One region of the Arthrobacter gengyunqii genome, then DNA from elsewhere that is predicted to be linked to it. Evidence: riboswitches for the same ligand, from Rfam matches in the RefSeq annotation. Region 1 holds a riboswitch; each other region holds the start of a gene.
What was found. Region 1 has a riboswitch for S-adenosylmethionine ahead of MUG94_RS00920 (LLM class flavin-dependent oxidoreductase). Riboswitches for the same ligand answer to the same signal wherever they lie in the genome.
Positions count from the first base shown of each region.

Region 2: it holds a riboswitch for S-adenosylmethionine, as region 1 does, so the genes downstream of both, MUG94_RS10020 (flavin reductase family protein) here and MUG94_RS00920 (LLM class flavin-dependent oxidoreductase) in region 1, are expected to answer to the same signal.
Region 3: it holds a riboswitch for S-adenosylmethionine, as region 1 does, so the genes downstream of both, MUG94_RS08320 (cobalamin-independent methionine synthase II family protein) here and MUG94_RS00920 (LLM class flavin-dependent oxidoreductase) in region 1, are expected to answer to the same signal.

Region 1 covers NZ_CP095461.1:172,609-179,201, forward strand. Annotated here, with positions in the region: gene acs (acetate--CoA ligase) at 1-1,625, opposite strand, end outside; gene MUG94_RS00905 (ABC transporter permease) at 1,616-2,443, opposite strand; gene MUG94_RS00910 (aliphatic sulfonate ABC transporter substrate-binding protein) at 2,440-3,498, opposite strand; gene MUG94_RS00915 (ABC transporter ATP-binding protein) at 3,615-4,439, opposite strand; SAM riboswitch class IV at 4,767-4,881, shown strand; gene MUG94_RS00920 (LLM class flavin-dependent oxidoreductase) at 5,001-6,380, shown strand; gene MUG94_RS00925 (alpha/beta fold hydrolase) at 6,450-6,593, shown strand, end outside.
Region 2 covers NZ_CP095461.1:2,199,713-2,206,305, reverse strand. Annotated here, with positions in the region: gene MUG94_RS10035 (adenosine deaminase) at 1-231, shown strand, start outside; gene MUG94_RS10030 (APC family permease) at 238-1,542, opposite strand; gene aspS (aspartate--tRNA ligase) at 1,709-3,493, shown strand; gene MUG94_RS10020 (flavin reductase family protein) at 3,798-4,304, opposite strand; SAM riboswitch class IV at 4,356-4,473, opposite strand; gene MUG94_RS10015 (PhzF family phenazine biosynthesis protein) at 4,578-5,414, shown strand; gene MUG94_RS10010 (nitronate monooxygenase) at 5,424-6,527, shown strand; gene MUG94_RS10005 (acVLRF1 family peptidyl-tRNA hydrolase) at 6,569-6,593, opposite strand, start outside.
Region 3 covers NZ_CP095461.1:1,814,931-1,821,523, reverse strand. Annotated here, with positions in the region: gene MUG94_RS08335 (TetR/AcrR family transcriptional regulator) at 57-638, shown strand; gene MUG94_RS08330 (hypothetical protein) at 651-887, opposite strand; gene MUG94_RS08325 (acyl-CoA dehydrogenase family protein) at 1,611-2,894, opposite strand; gene MUG94_RS08320 (cobalamin-independent methionine synthase II family protein) at 3,042-4,277, opposite strand; SAM riboswitch class I at 4,286-4,382, opposite strand; gene MUG94_RS08315 (histone-like nucleoid-structuring protein Lsr2) at 4,630-4,962, opposite strand; gene MUG94_RS08310 (MDR family MFS transporter) at 5,127-6,593, opposite strand, start outside.

The sequences.
Region 1 (6,593 bases):
GGGTGGGACACCAGGGCTGACTCGATCTCGATTGTGGAGAGCCGGTGCCCGGAGACGTTGAGGACGTCGTCGGTGCGCCCCAGGATCCAAGTGTCGCCGTCGTCGTCGTATTTGGCGCCGTCCCCGGCGAGGAACCAGCCCTGCCGCGCGTACTGCCGCCAGTAGGAAGCCAGGTAGCGCTGCTGATCGCCCCAGACGGTGCGGGCCATGGCCGGACCGGTCTTGTCCACCACGATGAACCCCTGGGTGTTTGGGGGCACGGGGTTTCCACCCTCGTCCACAATCCGGGTGGACACCCCGGGCAGGGCGCGGGAGGCGCAGCCGGGTTTGAAACCGGTGTCGGTGGGACGCGGGGAGAGGATGGTGGCGCCGGTTTCGGACTGCCACCAGGTGTCAATCACGGGCACTTCACCGCGGCCGAGCTGCTCGCGCATCCACCGCCACGCCTCGGGATTCACCGCCTCGCCCACGGTGCCAAGCAGCCGGATGGAGGAGAGATCCCAGGTGTCCGGCACGCCGTCCGGGAACCAGCCCATCAGCGACCGGACCAGCGTGGGAGCGGTGTAGTAGCTGGTGACTTTGTAGCGTTCGATGATTTCGAAGTGGCGTCCCGGATGCGGGGTGTTCGGGGTGCCTTCGAAGATCACCTGTGTGGCACCGTTGGAGAGCGGCCCGTAGATTTCGTAGGTGTGCGCGGTGACCCAGGCCAGGTCCGCGGTGCACCAGTGAACGTCCGCTTCCCGTGCACGTTCGTCCGGGTTCGCGAAAAGGAACTCGTAGCTCCAGGACGCCTGGGTCAGGTAACCGCCCATGGTGTGTACGAGGCCTTTGGGACGTCCGGTGGTTCCGGACGTGTACATGATGAACAGCGGCGTTTCGGCGTCGAAGGCCTCGGCTGCGTGGACGTCGGAGGCGGTGTCCACGGTCTCGTGCCACCAGAGGTCGCGGCCCTCGGTCCAGGCGATGTCGCACCCGGTGCGGCGGACCACCAGGACGTGTTCGACGGCGTTGGTCCCGGCGACCGCGGCATCGGCGTTGTCCTTGACCGGCACGGCGGTGCCGCGGCGGAACTGGCCGTCGGTGGTGACCAGCAGCTTGGCGCCGGTGTCCTCGACCCGGAATTTCAGGGCTTCGGCGGAGAAGCCGCCGAACACCAGGGAGTGGACGGCGCCGATCCGGGCACACGCCAGCGTGATGACGATGGTTTCCACGATGACCGGCAGGTAGATGACCACGCGGTCACCTTTGCCGATGCCCAGGTTCAGCAGTGCGTTCGCGGCGCGGCAGACCTCGCGCTGCAGATCCGCATAGGTGACGGTGCGCCGGTCACCGGGCTCGCCCTCAAAGTGCAGGGCCACCTTGTCCCCGCGGCCGGCGGCAACGTGGCGGTCCACGCAGTTCACGGCCACGTTCAGGGTTCCGCCGGCGAACCACTCGATGGCCGGGACGCTGTAGTCGGCGTCGGACTCCGGGATCTCCGGTCCGCTCAGCCGCTGCGGCGGGGTAAACGTATGCGCGGTGTGCCAGGGCTGCTCCCACTGCAGCTGCCTGGCTGCGGCTTCCCAGAACGCGATCCGCTCGGTTTCGGCGGTTGGGTCCGCAGTAAGAGTGGATGTCAGGCCCATTTTGCCACCGCCCATTTTTCCGCCAGGCCGAGCAAAGCATCGGTGATCTTGCCGATGACGGCCAGCAGCACGATGGCCAGCAGCAGACGGTCCGTGCGCCCGTTGTTCTGCGAATCGATCAGCAGGAATCCCAGACCCATGGACGATGCAATAAGTTCAGCGGCAACCAGGAACAGCCAGGCCTGTGCCAGTGCCAACCGCAGGCCGGAGAACACCGCCGGCACGACGGCGGGCAGCTGCACCGTTCTCAGTAGCTTCAGCCCGTTGAGTCCAAAGGCGCGGGCAGCCTCCACCAGGTTCCGGTCCACGTGGCGCAGCGCCAGGGACACGGTGGTGAACACGGGAAAAAACGCGCCGATGGCAATCAGGGTGATCTTCGAATCCTCGCCGATCTTCAGCCACAGGATCAGCAGCGGCACCCAGGCCAGGGACGGCACCGCGCGCAGCGCGCCGATCATCGGACCCAGCAGGACTTCCGCCAGCCGGGACAGCCCCAGCACCGCGCCCAGCGCTAGGCCCAGCAGGGCGCCGATGGCAAAGCCGACCAGCACCCGCTGGGTGGAAATGGCAACGTGCAGGCCAAGCTGTCCACGGCCGATCAGGTCAACCGCCGCGGTGTAGACGGCCGACGGCGAAGGCAGCTGGACCGGGCTGAAGATCCCGGCCGCCGTGGTGATCTGCCAGGCGGCCAGTACCAGGGCGGGAACCACCAGGCCCAGACCCGCGCGGGTCCAGCGACTGGTCAGGATGGTGCCGGCCGGCGCTGTATTCCCGGCACCGGCGCTCGCGGATGCCGGGGTCTTCAGGACCGAACTCATTGTGCATCCGAAATGGACTCGGGATCAGCGGACTTCACGAAGGAGTCATCGAACAGGCCGTCCAGTGCCTTGTCCACGGCGTCCTGGCCGGCCACGTCTCCGGTTTCCACCAGTGTGGGGCCGATTTTCTCCAGCACGCTGCGCTGGGCCTCACCCGGGGCGGGGTCCACGTCGAGGTTGCTGCGTTCCAGCACCACGGTCTGGGCCACTGCCAGGTCCAGGCCGGCAACATCGGCCAGGATCTGCGCCGTTTCCTCCGGGTTTTCAGCAGCCCACGCGCGGGCCTTCTCATATGCGTTGACCACGGCCTGGGCCAGTTCCGGATCCTCTGTCAGGAAGGATTCGTTGGCGGCAAGGATGCCGTAGGTGTTGAAGTCCAGGTTGCGGTGGATCAACCGGGCACCGTTTTGTTCGGCACCCGCCATGATCGGGTCCAGCCCTGCCCAGGCATCCACTGATCCGTTTTCCAGGGCGCTCCGGCCATCCGCGTGCTGCAGTTGCTCAACGGTGACGTCCTCCAGAGTCAGGCCGGCCTCCTCCAGCGCCTGCACCAGGAAGAAGTAGGGGTCGGTGCCCTTGGTTGCGGCGACCGACTTGCCCTTGAGGTCCGCTACCGAGGTGATGGCGGAGTCGGCGCCCACCGCCAGGGCCGCCCATTCCGGCTGGGAGAAAATGTCGATGGCCTTGATCGGGGATCCGTTGGCGCGGTTCAGCAGGGCTGCGGACCCTGCGGTGGAACCGACATCGATTGCCCCGGAGCGCAGGTTCTCATTGGCCTTGTTGGAGCCGGCGGACTGCACCCACTCCACCGTGACGCCGTCGTCGGCCAGGGCGGATTCCAGCCAACCCTGGTCCTTGATGATCAGGCTCAGCGGGTTGTAGGTGGCGAAATCGAGCGTGAGGGTTCCGCCGTCGGCTGCGCCTGCGTTGGCGGCGGCATCGGAATCCTCGCCTGCCACGCACCCGGTCAGCAGCAGGGAAGCCGCGGCGGCAACGGCGGCCAGGGTTCTAAGGGTGGTGCGGGCGGGGCGGGAACTGTGGGAACGGCTGTTCATGGGAGTTCTTTCTGAAGAGTTGGCTGCGAATAGTCGCGGTTCAGGCGCAAAAGGGGCGCAGAACTGCTGATGGAGCGGCCCCAAGCAAGGAGGGGGCGACGCCGGGGAGGAGCGGCTTAGTGGCGATCGACGCCGAGGCGGGCCAGGAGTTCGCCGCGCATTCGGGCCAGCTCCGCCGAGGCGCGGTCTCGTGGACGCGGGCCGGGCACGGTGATGGTCTCGGTGATGGCGGCCCCGGTAACACCGGGTTCCTTGCCCAGGATGATGATGCGGTCGGCCAGTTGGAGGGCCTCATCCACGTCATGGGTCACCAGCAGTACCGTGGTGGGGCTGGCGCGGTGCACCGCGAGCAGCAGGTCCTGCATCTTGAGTCGGGTCAAAGCATCGAGCGCGCCGAACGGCTCATCCAGCAGCAGCACCCCGGGGGTTCGTGCCAGGGCCCGAGCCAGGGAAGCGCGCTGCGCCATACCTCCGGAGACTGCCCGCGGCCGGTGCTTGGCAAACGCCGCCAGTTCCACCAGCTCCAGGAGTTCGGCCACTTTGGCCTTACCGTTTTTAGCGCTCATGCTCTTGGGCAGGCCCATGGCAATGTTGGCCTGCAGAGTTTGCCAAGGCAACAGCCGCGGTTCCTGGAACGCGACGGCGCACCGGTCATCGATGCCGCGGACCGGTGTTCCGTCGATGCGGACTTCTCCGGTCGTTGGAGCATCCAGGCCGGCGGCGGCGCGCAGGAGCGTGGACTTTCCGCAGCCGCTGGAGCCCAGAATGGCCAGGACCTCACCGGCGTGAATGTCAAAGGTTATGTCCCGCAGCACCTGATGAGTTTCACTGCCGGAGCCGAAGGCGCGGCCCAGCGAGGAAAAGGTGACGGGCAGTGCGGAGCCGGCGGTGCGCCCGTGGGGCGGCGCGGCGGCAGGGGACTGTGAAGCCAGAGCGGTCATGTTAACTCTCCATCGGTCCTGGCAGTAGCACCCTACGGATAACACCTTGGGCCGTTGCGGGCCTCCTGCGGTGCTGTCCTCGCTATTGCCGTTCCTCAAGGAGGAGGGACGGCAACCAGGGTTGCTGCGGCTTCACTGATCCAGGTCTCTCAGCCGCTCGGGATGGTCAAGTGCAACTAAACGCTCGATTGCGGAAAGCGGCAAGTCCCCTGCGTAATATTTCGACGCCGCCTTCACCGCAGGCACCTGGGCCGCCGTCTGCCGTTACGCTCCGTGACGGCTACGGCTTGCCCGCTGATCAGCGCTGTGCGAATACTGGAGCCGAAGGATCATGAGTCCCAACGCAAAGCTCTGGCTGGTTGGGCGGCAACCCTCTTTCCGTAGCGGGGTGCCCCAGATGAGGATCCGGCCGTGTCGCGTCCGCGAACGGCAAGTACGGCGCTCCTTCGCAGGTGCGTCCCGTTTCCGAAGGATGTCCCCGTGGCCAGCCTGCCCAGCCAATCCGACCAGTCCAGCCAGTCCGAGCCGGTCGAACAGCTCGACCAGCGCACCCCGCGGCAGATCCGGTTCAACGCCTTCGACATGAACTGCGTGGGCCACCAGTCGCCCGGACTCTGGCGCCACCCTGAAGACCGCTCGGCTGACTACACCAAGCTCAGCTACTGGACGCATCTGGCCCGGACCTGCGAACGCGGCCTGTTCGACGGAATCTTCATTGCCGATGTCCTGGGCACCTATGACGTCTACGGGTCCTCCAACGATGCCACCCTTCGCCAGGGCACCCAGGTGCCGGTGAATGACCCGCTGCTGCTGGTCTCCGCCATGGCCCTGGTCACCGAACACCTCGGCTTCGGCGTCACGGCCGGCACCGCGTATGAGCACCCCTACCCGTTTGCCCGGCGCCTCTCCACCCTGGACCACCTCACCAACGGCCGGGTCGGCTGGAACGTGGTGACCGGGTATCTGCCCTCGGCGGCACGCAACATGGGTGCCGAAGACCAACTGGAGCACGACGAGCGCTACAACCACGCCGATGAATATCTTGAGGTGGTTTACAAGCTGCTTGAAGGATCCTGGGAGGACGACGCCGTTGTCCGGGACCGGGAGACCGGCGTGTTCACCGATCCGGCGAAGGTCCACGACATCAACCACGAGGGCAAGTACTTCAAGGTCCCGGGCATTCACATCAGCGAGCCCTCGCCGCAGCGCACTCCGGTGATCTACCAGGCCGGTGCCTCACCGAGGGGCATCGCCTTTGCTGCCGGGAACGCCGAAGCAGTGTTTGTCGGCGCGTCCACGGTGGAGAAGCTCAAGGAAACCGTCACCAAAATCCGCGACGCCGCCGAGGCCGCCGGCCGGGACCGGCACTCCATCCGGATTTACACCCTGCTGACCATCATCACGGCCGCAACAACGGAGGAAGCCGAAGCCAAGCACCTGGACTACCAGAGCTACATCAGCGACGAGGGCGCCCTCGCCCTGATGTCCGGCTGGATGGGAGTTGATCTCTCCACCTACGAACTCGACCAGCCGCTGGGCGCCGTGAAATCCAATGCCATCCAGTCCGCGGCCGCCAACTTCCAGAAAGTAAAGGACGACGGCGAACCCTGGACGGTGCGGGACATCGCCGAGAGCGCCGGCATTGGGGGCCTGGGCCCGAGGCTGGTCGGATCCGGTGCGGAGGTGGCCGAGGAGCTGATCCGTTGGGTGGAGGAGACCGACGTCGACGGCTTTAACCTGGCCTACGCCGTTACTCCGGGCACGTTCGAGGATGTGGTGGAATTCGTGGTTCCCGAGCTGCAGAAGCGCGGGGCATATCCCACGGAGTACGCTCCCGGGACCCTGCGGAATAAGCTCTTCGGTGCCGGGGACAAGCTGCCGGAAAACCACCGCGGCGCGTCCTTCCGGCTGCAGAAGGCTGGTTCGGTGCGGAGCCATTGACCGGGGACGGACCGCCTCTTTACGTTTGAAGGGTCCGCGCAGCGCCCCTTCAGCGAGCAGGAGTCCGCCATGGAACCCTCACCCAGTGCCACCGGCATGGCCCTTTCCGCAGACGGCACCCGCATTGCCTGGTCCCGGCAGGGTGACGGACCGCCGCTGGTGATCGTGGATCCGTTGACCGCCGACCGCAACAGCTCCAGCACCCGTGCGCTG
Region 2 (6,593 bases), 1.7 Mb from region 1:
CTGCCGCAGATGCTGGCCGCGGGGCTGAACGTGTCGGTGAACTCCGACGATCCGGCCTACTTTGGCGGCTACGTGGATGACAACTTCGCGCTGCTGCGCGACACCTTTGACCTGTCCGCGGACCAGCTTGCCCAGCTGGCCGTCAACTCCGTGGAAGCATCCTTCGCGCAGCCGGCCCGCCGCGCGGAGCTGCTGGAGCTGATCCGGGCCTGGCGGGCGGCGCAGGGCTAGCACCGGTCAGGACGGCGGAATCGAAACTCCGTCCGGCGGGGGAGCAGCCCCGGGCCGGCGGAAGGTCAGCCGCACCACCAGCCCGAACACGAGCACGATCAGCATCAGCACGATGGCTGTCGGCGGCAGGCTCAGCGCCGTGACCAGGGCGCCGGCCAGTCCCGCCAGGTTCACTGCCCGCGGGGTGTACCAGCGGCGGTGTTCCAGCGAGTAGCCGCACAGATTGGTGATGGCAGCGTGGAGCAGCAGGGCAAAGCAGGCCAGGGCCAGCAAAGTGCCCAGGCTGACGGTCAGCACCAGGACGACGACGACGGCGCCCGCCGCGGCAGCCGCAGGCCATGCCACCTGCCGCTTTCCGCCGGTATGCGCAAAAACGCGGGGAAGGTCGCCGTCGCCGGCCATCGCCGCGGCAGTGCGGGCGCTTCCCTCCATCAGGATCCAGACTCCGGACAGGCTCGCAGCGCCGGCGGCAATGGCCACCGCGCCGGTGCCGATGCCCAATCCCACCGTTGCCACCGGCTCGCGCAGCGGGGCGATCGACGCCGCCAGTCCGGCAGGTCCCTGAAACCAAGTGACCAGGGACAGTGCAACCAGCAGGTAGAGGACCAGCGCCACGATGATGGACGCCGGAACGGCACGGGGAATGTTGCGCTCCGGAGCGCGGACCCGGAAGCCGCCGGCAGCCAGGCGGGCGTACCCCGCGAACGCAAAAAAGGCGAAGCCCGCACCCTGCAGCAGCCCCGCGGTTGATCCTGTCTCCTCCAGCACGCCGGGCTGCGGGGGTGGCCCGCCGGCCTCGTTGAAGGCGACCACGATGCCGAAACCCAGCATGCCAAGCACGAAGGCCAGCACGAAACGGATCACCCAGGTGCTGCGCTGCAGCCCGAACAGGTACAGGGCGGTTCCCGCCACGGCTGCTCCAGCGGCTGCGGGCCGGGCTTGCCCGGGCACCACATACAACCCGAAGGTCAGGGCGAGCACGGCAGCAGACGTCACCAGGGCGCAGACCATCGTCCAGCCCGTGAAGAAACCCATGTAGGGCCCCATGAGGACCCGGGCCGCGGTACGCGCTGTACCTCCGGCGTTGCGGTGCCCGCTGATGCGCAGCCCGGCGCTGAGCAGGAAAGTGGACGCCGCTGTGCAATAGGCCACCAGTGCGGCAAGGGCCAGGGACGCGGCGAGTGCAAAGCCGGCAGCGTCCGCAACCAGCGGCAGGACCACAAAAATGCCGCCGCCAACCATGCAGCCGATTCCCACAGTGGTGGCGTCAAAACCGCCCAGCGGGAGTTTCTCTGAGGAGCTTCCGGACACGCGTCCCTCCATTCGGTCGGGCCCGGGCGGTGCCGCGCCCGCACCGGGCTGCGCAGCCGTGCCCTTGGCTGGGAAAGGATGTGAACACCGGTAAACTCATGAAGAGACCTTGTATTCACAATGAGCGGGAACAGTGTTTTCCGCAAGCAATCTTGAAAGGACTGCTGTGCTGCGCACTCATGCCCTTGGTTCCCTAAGGGCCGAGCATATTGGACAGACCGTCACCCTCGCTGGCTGGGTGGCCCGACGGCGGGACCACGGCGGGGTTGCTTTCCTCGACCTCCGTGACGCCTCCGGAGTGGCCCAGGTGGTGGTCCGCGAAGAGGACGTCTTCCACGGGCTGCGCAACGAATATGTCCTTCAGATCACCGGTACCGTGCAGAAGCGCCCGGAAGGCAACGAGAACCCCTCGCTGGCCACCGGTGAAGTGGAAGTCATCACTGACGACGTCGTGGTCCTGAACACCTCAGACCCGCTTCCGTTCCAGATTGACGAGCACGTGGAGGTTGGCGAAGAGGCCCGCCTGAAGCACCGCTACCTGGACCTGCGCCGTCCGGCTCCGGCCCGGAACATGCGCCTGCGTTCCGAGGCCAACCGCATTGCCCGGAACCTGCTGCATGACGAAGGTTTCGTGGAAATCGAAACCCCCACGCTGACCCGTTCCACCCCCGAGGGTGCCCGCGACTTCGTGGTTCCGGCGCGTCTGGCCCCGGGATCCTGGTACGCACTGCCCCAGTCACCGCAGCTGTTCAAGCAGCTGCTGCAGGTGGGCGGCTTCGAGAAGTACTACCAGATCGCCCGCTGCTACCGCGATGAAGACTTCCGCGCGGACCGCCAGCCGGAGTTCACTCAGCTGGACATTGAGGCGAGCTTCGTCGAGGAAGACGACATCATTGCCCTGGGCGAGTCCGTGGTGAAGGCCCTGTGGAAGCTGATCGACGTCGAGATCCCCACCCCGATCCAGCGCATGACCTACCGGGACGCCATGGCCCGCTTTGGTTCGGACAAGCCGGACCTGCGGTTCGGCCTGGAGCTGACCGAGCTGACCGACTTCTTCAAGGACACCACGTTCCGCGTGTTCCAGGCCCCGTACGTGGGCGCCGTCGTCATGCCCGGCGGTGCCTCGCAGCCCCGCCGCACCCTGGATGCGTGGCAGGAATGGGCCAAGCAGCGCGGCGCCAAGGGCCTGGCTTACGTGCTGGTCCAGGAGGACGGCACCCTGACCGGTCCCGTTGCCAAGAACCTCACCGACTTCGAGCGTGAGAACCTCGCGGAGAAGGTTGGCGCCAAGCCCGGCGACTGCGTCTTCTTCGCTGCCGGCGAGACAACCGCCTCCCGTGCACTGCTCGGCGCCGCCCGCGTGGAGATCGGCCACCGCACCGGTCTGATCGATCCCAACGACTGGGCCTTCGTGTGGATTGTGGACGCTCCCATGTTCGAGCCGGCGTCGGCCGCTGTGGCAGCCGGTGACGTGGCAGTGGGCGGCGGCGCCTGGACGGCCGTGCACCACGCGTTCACGTCTCCCAAGCCTGAGTTCATGGACACGTTCGACACCGATCCGGAGTCGGCCCTGGCCTACGCCTATGACATTGTCTGCAACGGCAATGAAATCGGCGGCGGTTCCATCCGTATCCACCAGCGCGACGTGCAGGAACGCGTCTTCAAGGTCATGGGCCTTTCGCAGGAGGACGCGCAGGAGAAGTTCGGCTTCCTGCTCGAAGGTTTCAAGTACGGCGCACCGCCCCACGGCGGCATCGCCTTCGGTTGGGACCGTGTGGTGGCCCTGCTGGCCGGCACCGAGTCCATCCGCGACGTCATAGCGTTCCCGAAGTCCGGCGGCGGCTACGACCCGCTGACCGCGGCACCGGCTCCGATCACTGCCCAGCAGCGCAAGGAAGCCGGCGTGGACTTCAAGCCTGAGAAGAAGCAGGACAAGCCGCAGGAAAGCTAAGTCCCGGCGGACATGCAGCCCGGCTTGCCCCGGTGAGCCTGGCGGATTGTACAGCCTGACTGGTTGCAGAGCCTGGCGGGTTGCACAGTCTGACAGGTGCACAGTCTGACAGGCCCAAGCGGTGCACGGAGCCCGGTCGTCTTTTATGGCGGCCGGGCTCCGTGCTTTCCGGATGTAGGGCTTTGTTTCCCTCCGTTTTGTCCCGTTCCCTCCGTTTTGGGAAAAAGTGACCGGTCCGCAGTGGCAGGGATTTCCCAAACCGGAGGGACTTCCCAAACCGGAGGGAAACGGCGGCCCGCGGCTGTCAGGCGAAGGCGGGAACCCCCAAATGCCGGAAGGCTGAGCCGTGGAAGACCAGCGGTTCGTGGGCGTCCTCGTGGGAAGCATGGCCGTGGACGCGCAGCAGCACCACCGCATGGTCGCCGGCCGGAATCTCCTTTTCCACAGAGCACTCGAGCCACAGGGCTGCCCGGTCCAGGAAGAGTGAACCGGAGGTGTCAGTGTGCAGGCTCAGCCCGGCAAAGCGGTCGCCTGTATTGGAAGCAATCTGCTTGCAGACGCCCTCATGATCGGATCCGAGAACCGACACCCCGATCCGTCCGGCACCGCGCAGGACGGGCCAGGTGCGGGACGTGTTCTGCACGGCGAACATCACCAGCGGCGGATCCATGGAAACCCCGACCGTAAACGAAGACGCGACAAGGCCCTGCGGCTTTCCGTCGATGACCGCGCACAAAGCCGCAACGCCGGAGGGGAATCGGGAAAAGGCCCGCCGCAGCGCAGCGGGCTGAAGGTCGGTCAAAAGTGTCATGCGCATAGGTCCTTTGCCTCAAGCGCCAGGCCGGAAAGAAGCAACGGCGAAGCGCAGTACTTGCCGCGCCGGAATGGGTTCGGGCGGCCGAATCGTCACCTGGAGCACCCCGCTACGGCGAGAGGGTTGCCGTCCAGCCGGCCAGGGCCCGTGGCTGGAACTCTTGATTCCTGCTCCAACGTAGGCCGGGCAGCACCGGGACACAAACCCCCGCCACAGTTCGTAAACTCCGCTTCATAAAAGTCATGGGAATGAAGGGATACAGTGTGAAGAATGAGACAGCGGTGGTTTAAACAGGTGGACGTTTTCGGCAGCGAACCGTATTTGGGCAACCCACTGGCAGTGGTGCTCGAAGCGGAAGGGCTGACGGATGCCGAGATGGCATCCTTTGCCCGGTGGACCAACCTTTCCGAGACCACCTTCGTCCTGCCGCCCACCGTGGACGGGGCCGACTACCGGGTCCGGATCTTCACCCCCGGCGGGGAGATTCCCTTCGCCGGACACCCCACGCTGGGCACGTGCCACGCCTGGCTGGAGACCGGAGCCAAGCGCCGGTACCCCGACGTCGTCGTGCAGGAATGCGGCATAGGGCTTGTGACGCTGCACGCCAATGCCGGGATCGCGGCGTTTGCCGCTCCGCCCCTGCTGCGCTCCGGTGAGCTGGAGGACGACGTCCTGGACCAGGCCCGGCGGGCACTGGGCCTGGAAACGGAGCAAATCCTCGCCTCCAACTGGATCGACAACGGACCGGGCTGGCTGGGACTGCTGCTCCCGGACGCCGCAACCGTCCTGGCGCTGAACCCGGACCCGACGATCATGGGCAACCTGCGCGTGGGCGTCATCGGTGCGCAGCCGGCGGACGCGGAAACGGACTTTGAAGTGCGCGCCTTCGTACCGGGTCTCGGTATTGCAGAGGATCCGGTCACCGGCAGCCTCAATGCCGGACTCGCCCAGTGGCTGATCGGAGCCTCACTGGCACCGGAACGCTACGTCGTCACCCAGGGCACTGCCGTCCAGCGCTCCGGCCGGGTCCGGGTCTTCACCCGGGACCGCAAAATTTGGGTGGGCGGATCCACGGTCACCTGCATTGACGGCACCGTCACGCTGTAATCCGGCACCATGTTCACCCTAAAGTCCCTCGCCCTTCCGGTTATCGGTGCGCCCATGGCCGGAGGGCCTTCCACCCCGGAGCTGGCTGCCGCCGTGGGGGAGGCCGGCGGGCTCGGCTTCCTGGCCGCCGGCTACAAAAGCGCCGAATCCGTGGCGGACCAGATCACCCAGCTGCGCCGGCTGAGCGGCAGGCCCTTTGGCCTGAACCTCTTCGTACCGGATGCTGCCAACACCTACCCGGTCGCCGCGCAGGATCAGGCCGCGGCGAAGGCCGCAGCCCAAGCCCGAAGAATCGAAGCCGCCCTGACCTTCCGTGAGGACCTGGTCGCAGCAGCAGGGCAGGGGCCGGCTGGAACCACCGTCCCCGAACCCGGGATGCCGGATCCCACCGACGACGACGGCTGGCAGGCCAAGCTGGAGCTGGTCCTGCGGGAGCGGGTCCCGGTAGTGTCCTTCACCTTCGGACTGCCGGAACCGGCGGTCTTCGCGGAGCTTGCGGCGCAGGGAATCTGCAGCGTGGTGACGGTCACCGACGCCGGCGAGGCCCGCGCGGCCGCGGAGGCGGGAGCGCACATCCTGTGCGTGCAGGGCCCGGAGGCAGGCGGACACCGGGGAACGCTGGACAGCGGGAAGGTCCCCGGCGAGGTGGCGCTGACGGACCTGCTGGGCCAGGTTCGAGAAGCCTGCCCGCTCCCGTTGGTTGCAGCGGGAGGGATTTCCACCCCGGAGGACGCGTCCGCAGCTCTGGCCGCCGGGGCGGGTGCCGTCCAAGTGGGAACACTGCTGCTGCTCAGCGACGAAGCCGGGACCAGCACAGTGCACCGCGGCGGGTTGATGGACGCTGTACAGGGCCGCAGGGATCCTGACACTTCGCTGACACGGGCCTTCTCCGGCCGTCCAGCCAGAGGGCTGACCAATGACTTCATGCGTGCCCATCCGGATGCCCCGGACGCCTATCCGTACGTCAATCACATCACCGGCCAGCTCCGGGCCGCCGCCGCGGCGGCAGGCAATCCGGAAGGAGTCAGCCTGTGGGCCGGAACAGGGTTCCGGCACGCCGCTGAAGGTCCGGCACCGGTGATTCTCCGCCGGCTGTTCGGACTGGCCGATTGAGGTCGGTCGCGGGACAGCACAGGGCTCGGTATCTGAACGGGTCAGGGCACAGTAATTCGGATGAAA
Region 3 (6,593 bases), 1.6 Mb from region 1:
GACGACGGGCAATATCAGCGTCGCAGACGGAACGGGCGGAAGACGGAGCAACGGCCATGACGGACACAGCACAGCGGCTGCTCTCCTCCGCCACTGCGGCCTTCGCGGCCAAAGGTTTCCACGGCACCACCACCAGGGACATCGCCTCCGGCGCCGGTGTGACCCCCGGGGCCGTGTATGTGCACCACAAGTCCAAGGAGGATCTGCTCTACAGCATTTCCAAGGTTGGACATGAGAAGACCCTGGACCTGGTGCGGACCAGTGCCGCTGCTTCAGAAGGCGGGAGTCCGGTCAGCCGGATCGCCGCCCTGGTCCGGGATTTGGCACAGTGGCAGGCGGCGAACCACACCAGCTCGCGCGTGGTGAACTTCGAGCTTCCGGCACTGAGCGAGGACCATCTGTCCGAGGTCCTGCAAATGCGTCATCAGGTGGAGGACGAATTCCGCTCCATCGTCGATGACGGTATGCAGCAGGGGGTGTTTCGCGTTCCGGATGCCAATATGGCGGTGGTTACCCTGCTTTCCCTGTGCATCGATGTGGCCCGCTGGTACCGAAGCGACGGACGGCTCAGCGCTGCGGAGATCGGTGAGCACCACAGCCTCATGGCCCTTCGGCTGCTCGGGGTCGAAGGGCGCTGAGGTAAGTAAGGCTTACCGGGACGTTGATAAGAATTTCTGGACCTTGCTTCTCAGCGCAGTTCCCATCGCATCCAAGGCGCTTTCCACATCATTAACCAGATATGACTCCGCGCCGCCCCAGTCTGATTTAACGACTGCCTCATTTAGTGTCCAGAAAGTATTTGACCGTTTGCCGTCGCTGTAAAGCTGCACTTTTTTCGTGACGAGTGCCTGGTTTCCGATGCGGATACTCTCGAAGCCTTCAACCACGAACCGGGACTCCTGTGGAACGGGATGAACGGATTCCTGAAACTGAACAAAATCCGCAGACTCTCCACCGTCCCTCAGGAGCCTTGTCAACACGCCGTGAGCGGCGTAACTCGGGCCGCCTGGTCCAGGCGGCCCGCGGATGCGGGGCAGGCGGCTTGCTCAAGTCTGGTCTGTGCAGCAGGATCTCCTCGCCATTCTCGGTGTAAGAGAACCGCGTCCAGTCCCCTCCCTCGAACCACGTCGTTTGGATAGGAGACGAATTGTCCCCGTCAGGGGTTTGGAAGAAGGGGCGGGTAGTTAATTCCGAAGCCGTCGAACATCGAACCAAGATGCCGGAAATTGGAAGAGACATTCCGGAGCGGCCAGCCAGAGAGCCCAGTTCAGTAGACACAGACACTCCCCTAGTCTTGGCAGCATTTCGTTGCTGGGAGGTTGTGCGGCTGGGAGGTGTTGATGGTTGCAAGGCGCGTGTTTTTTCGGATTATATCCAGAAACTTTTATATCAATTGATATAAGTGGATACGAAGCGGAGGCCATTCGCCTGCCTACACTCGAAATTGCCACTTCAACAGCTCTGTGCAAGTGGGCTGCCCCCTGCACACAATTCGGAATGCAGGGGAGGGCGGCGCCTTCAGCGCCGCCCTCCCCGTCGGTCTTCCTCTGTCGCCTCCCCGGTACGACTGCCCGTTACGACTGCCCGTTACTGCTCCCCCGGGGTGCCGGCTACGCGAACGCCGAGAACCCGGTGATGTGCCGCCCCAGGATCAGGGACTGCATGCTGTCAGTGCCCTCATAGGTGAAGACAACTTCCATATCGGTGAGGTGCCGGGCAACATGGTTCTCCAGCAGCAGCCCGTTGCCGCCCATAATGTCCCGCGCCTCCGAGCAGATCCAGCGGCCCTGGCGTGCCGCAAACATTTTGGCCATTGACGCCATCGGCCCGGTCATATTGCCCTCGTCCGCCAGCTCGTTCAGGCGGAAACACGTCAGTTTGATGGCGGTCAGCTGGGCCAGCATGTTGGCCAGCTTGTTCTGCACCAGCTGGAACCGGCCAATTTCCTTCCCGAACTGCACACGGGTCTTGGCGTAGGCCACGGCAATTTCGTAGGCCGCAACGGCATGGCCCAGCGCCTCCCACGCCACTCCCCCACGGGTGGCCGCCAGCACCTTGTTGACGTCCTTGAAGGAGTTGCAGTTCTCCAGCCGGTTTTCCGCCGGAATACGAAGGTTCTCGATGATGATGTTCGGCTGCAGGACGGCTCGCTTGCCGATCTTTCCGGTGATGACCTCAGCACTGTAACCGGCCGGGTGATTACCTTCAGCATCCTTTTCCATGACAAAGCCCTTGACGGCACCGTCTGCTTCATCCCGGGCGTAAATGATGACGACGTCGGCGAAGCTCGCGTTGCCGATCCACCGCTTGCTGCCGTTGAGGACATATTCGTCCCCGTCGCGGCGCGCGGAGGTCTCCAGGGAGACAGAGTCGGACCCGTGTCCCGGTTCAGTCAGCGCAAAAGCTCCAATTTTCTCGAACCGGGCCATGGATGGCAGCCACCGCTGTTTCTGCTCCTCGGAGCCGAGCATGTCGATACTGCCCATGGCCAGCCCGGAATGCACGCCGAAGAACGTGTTGATGGACCCGTCGCCGCGGGCCAGCTCAGCAGCAGCGGTGGAAGCGGCAAGCCGGGTCAGCCCGGGGCAGCCGTATCCTTTGATGGTTCCCCCCGCGATGTTAAGGGCCGCGAGCTTCGGGATCAGCTCATAAGGGACTTCGGCACGCTCCCAGTAGCCATTGATAACCGGCAGCAGATCCTCGTCCACGAAGGCGCGCACGCGTCGCTGGACATCCTTGGCCTGCTCGTCAAGGAGGTTGTCCAGGAGGTACAGGTCACTGTCCACGTCCTGGACGGCCGTCGGATCGAAGCTGAAGCCGGCAGCCGCCGGATCGTCGGCTGATCCGTTCAACTCTGTGGTCTCCGGCTGGTCTGCAATTCGGATGGTCGTCATGTCGGCTCCGGCCTGTTATTCGATACTAAATGATCGTTTAGTAACCGAGTATGTCCCCGGCACAGGACGCCGTCAAGGGTTTCCGGCGAGCAGTTCCGTGGGCACAACACGCGGCCGCGCCCACGGAACTACTTGGTCCGGTTGCCCTTATCGGAGTGAAGCTCCAGCCAACAGGTTGCCTGCCGCGATGCGCGCTCCCTGACCCAGCGACTCGAGCTTCGCTGCGGCAATATCCGGGTGGATGCGTCCACCCAGGCCGCAGTCGGTGCCGGCGATGATGTTCTCACGGCCCACGAGCCCCGCGAAGCGTTCTATCCGCTGCGCCACCAGCTCCGGGTGCTCCACAACATTGGTGGCATGGGATACGACGCCGGGAATCAGGATTTTGCCCTCGGGCAGCCGCTTGCCGCGCCAGATGGCCCACTCATGCTCATGCCGGACATTGGCGGCTTCAAAGGAATAGGCTCCGGCATTGATGCCCAGCACCAGGTCAACAATGTGGTTGAACTCGATGTCGGTGGCGTGGGGTCCGTGCCACGAACCCCAGCAGACATGGAAACGGACCTGATCTTCGGGCAGCCCGCGCAGGGCGTAATTCAACGCTTCAATCCGGATCTGAGTGAAGCGGCGGTAGTCTTCCACGCTCGGCTCGGGATTGATCTGGTCCCAGTTTTCGGCGATAGACGGGTCATCAATCTGCACAACCAGTCCGGCTTCGACGATGGCCTTGTATTCTTCGCGAAGGACATCTGCCCATGCGTAGATGAATTCTTCTTCGCTTCCGTAGTAGTCATTGCCGATGCGGCTGGCGGATCCGGGTGACAGAGCTGTAATGAACCCGGTGGCGAGGTCAGCAGCTTCCAATCCTGCCTTGAGGTTCGCAATGTCGCTGGCGAGGGCTGCCTGGCCGGTATAGCTGATCGGGCCAGTGGCCGAGGGAAAGGCGGTTGCGTTCCGGCCGAGGTGAATACCGCTTTCCGGATCCGAATAGGCGGCAGCGAATCGGGTCCAGTCCCTCCTGTCCGCGAACGACGTCAACCGAACGTTGCCGGGCTCGCTGCGAACCGGTCCCGCCGTGATGGGATTGAATTCGGTGAGTTCAAGACCTGCGGTGCGCTGGAAGCTGTAGGTCCACCAGGCGCCGTAATCCAAAGCATTGGACATTGCTTTGCCGTATTCGCCGTCTCCCGGGATGGTGATGCCAAGGTTCTTTTGGCGCTGCACCAGGTCAACCACGGCGCCGGTCAGCAACGCCTCGAATTCCGGGGTCCGTTCCAGGGTGAAACCGTCGGCCGCAAAGGTGCGGGCGGCATTGGCTGCTATCAGTTCCGGTGTCCGGGGCAAGGAGCCGGCGTGGGTCGTGGGAATGTGATCATGCGTCATGGGTGTTCCTTCCATCGTTCCTGCCGTTAGCACCTTTCCGGAAAGGATGTCCGGGGGAAGCTGCAGCGTCGCGGAGGCAGGTCTCTCAGCTGCTCTGGATGGTTGTGGGTATGGCTTTATCCACTGGCAACGCGGGTGCGCCCCTTCCCCGGTGGGTGCCGGGTGCCGTGTGGAAGGGCTCACGACCCAGCATGCACGTGCCGACGCAGGAATCCCAGTGACACGTTATGTGACCGGCGGGCACCGTCATATGGCGGAATGTTGCGCGCGATGAATGACAAGCAACAATACGGCGGGAAATCGGTGGTGAGCTAACAGCCTCCGACACGTCTGAGGGACGTGTCCGGGGCTGTTAGTTTTGTGCCGAGTTGTACGCTTCGCGTATTTCCTGGCTGATGCGTCCGCGGGCGCTTGGCTTGTAACCGTTTGCAACAGCCCATTCCCGTATCTTTCGGCTGTCCTCACCGTGCGCAGTACTTTCCCGCCTTGTGCTGCGCGTGCTTGAACCGCCCCGCAGGCGGCGTCCGCTGGAGATATACGGACCCAACTTCTCGCGAAGGTCAGCCGCATGCTCCGTCGTCAGGTCGATTTCATACTGCGCACCGTCCAGGGCCAGCTTCACAGTTTCCTGTGCGTCTTCCCCGGTAAGGTCATCAATCAGAAGAACTTGTCTTTTCTGGGCCATGTGCTTGTCCCTTTTCGTGTAATTCTGAACCACCCCTGCCAGTAAGTTTAGCCGCGCAGCTTCCATAAAATAGGGTGCCGGCCACATTCGGCTATAGCAGGGCACAAGTAATTCCACGGCCGCGTGCCCGCAGGAAAGGCTGGGAATTACCGGAATTACCGCGCCTAGTGGATGGCCACGCCGTCGGGCACTTCATTGGTGGGCCGGCGCACGAAGAAGGACGCCGCCAGCGCCACCAGCGAGATAACCGCTCCCCAGAAGAATGCGGTGTGCACACCGGCGGCCGAGGCCGGGATGCCCGCTATTCCTTCATTGACCGCAGCAGTGGTGCCGGTCGTCATCAGGGTGACGAAGACAGCCGTGCCCGCAGCGCCGGCCAACTGCTGCAGCGTATTGATGATCGCGCTGCCGTGCGAGTAGAGCGACTTGTGCAGGGAACCCAGGGCCGAGGTGAACAGCGGCGTGAAGATGAATCCCAGGCCCGTGTTGAGCAGGCAGTGCAGGACGATGACCACGGGAACGGAGCTGTTCTCGTCCAGGGTCGTCATGCCCCACAGTGCACCGCTGAGCACCAGGGCTCCGGGGATCACCAGCGGACGGGGGCCGAACTTGTCGAACAGTCCTCCGACAATGGGTGACAGAATCGCCATCACGGCACCGCCGGGAAGAAGCAGCAGACCGGTGTTCAGGGTGCTGAGCCCCAGGACGTTCTGCAGGTACAGCGGCAGGACAATGAGGCAGCCGAAGAGCGCCATCATGCTCACCAGAACCAGGACGATGGCAACGACGAACGGTTTGCTCCCGAAGGTGCGCAGGTCCATCAGCGCCCGGTCCGTGCGCTGGAGGAACAGCTGGCGGAAAATAAATCCGGCCATGGCCAGGGCACCGGCGGTGAGGGGAATCCACAGCGGCATCAGGGCCTCGCCCTGGGCGGCTTCGCCGATGCTGCTCAGGCCAAAGATCAGCCCGCCGAAGGCAAAGGTGGACAGCACGATCGAGAGCACGTCAAAGGGGACCTTCTTGGGTTCGGTGAGGTTCTGCACCTTCAGCGCACCCACGACAAGGGAGAGCAGTGCGATCGGCAGGACCAGCCAGAACATCCAGCGCCAGTCCAGGGCGTTGAGGATGATGCCCGAAACGGTGGGCCCGATGGCCGGGGCGACGGCAATGACAATGGAAATGGTGCCCATCATGCGTCCGCGCCGGTGTGCCGGAACGGCGTTCAGGACGGTGGTCATCAGCAGCGGCAGCATGATCGCCGTGCCCCCGGCCTGAATGATGCGGCCGCCGAGCAGCGTGCCAAACCCCGGAGCCATGGCAGCCAGCAGCGTGCCCGCACTGAACAGCGACATGGCCGTAATAAAGAGGCCGCGCATGGAAAACCGCTGCAGCAGGAATCCTGTGGCCGGGATGACCACGGCCATGGTCAGCATGAACCCTGTGGTCAGCCACTGGGCCGTGCCCGCGGTGATGTTGAGGTCTGCCATCAGCCGCGGCAGGGCCACGCTCATGATCGTCTCATTCAGGATCACGACGAATGACGAGACGAGCAGCAACCCGATCACAGTCTTGGTGCGGGCGTCCAGGGCATCCGGCGCAGCGGTTTTGCGGGGGTTTTGTTTGCCTGGCGA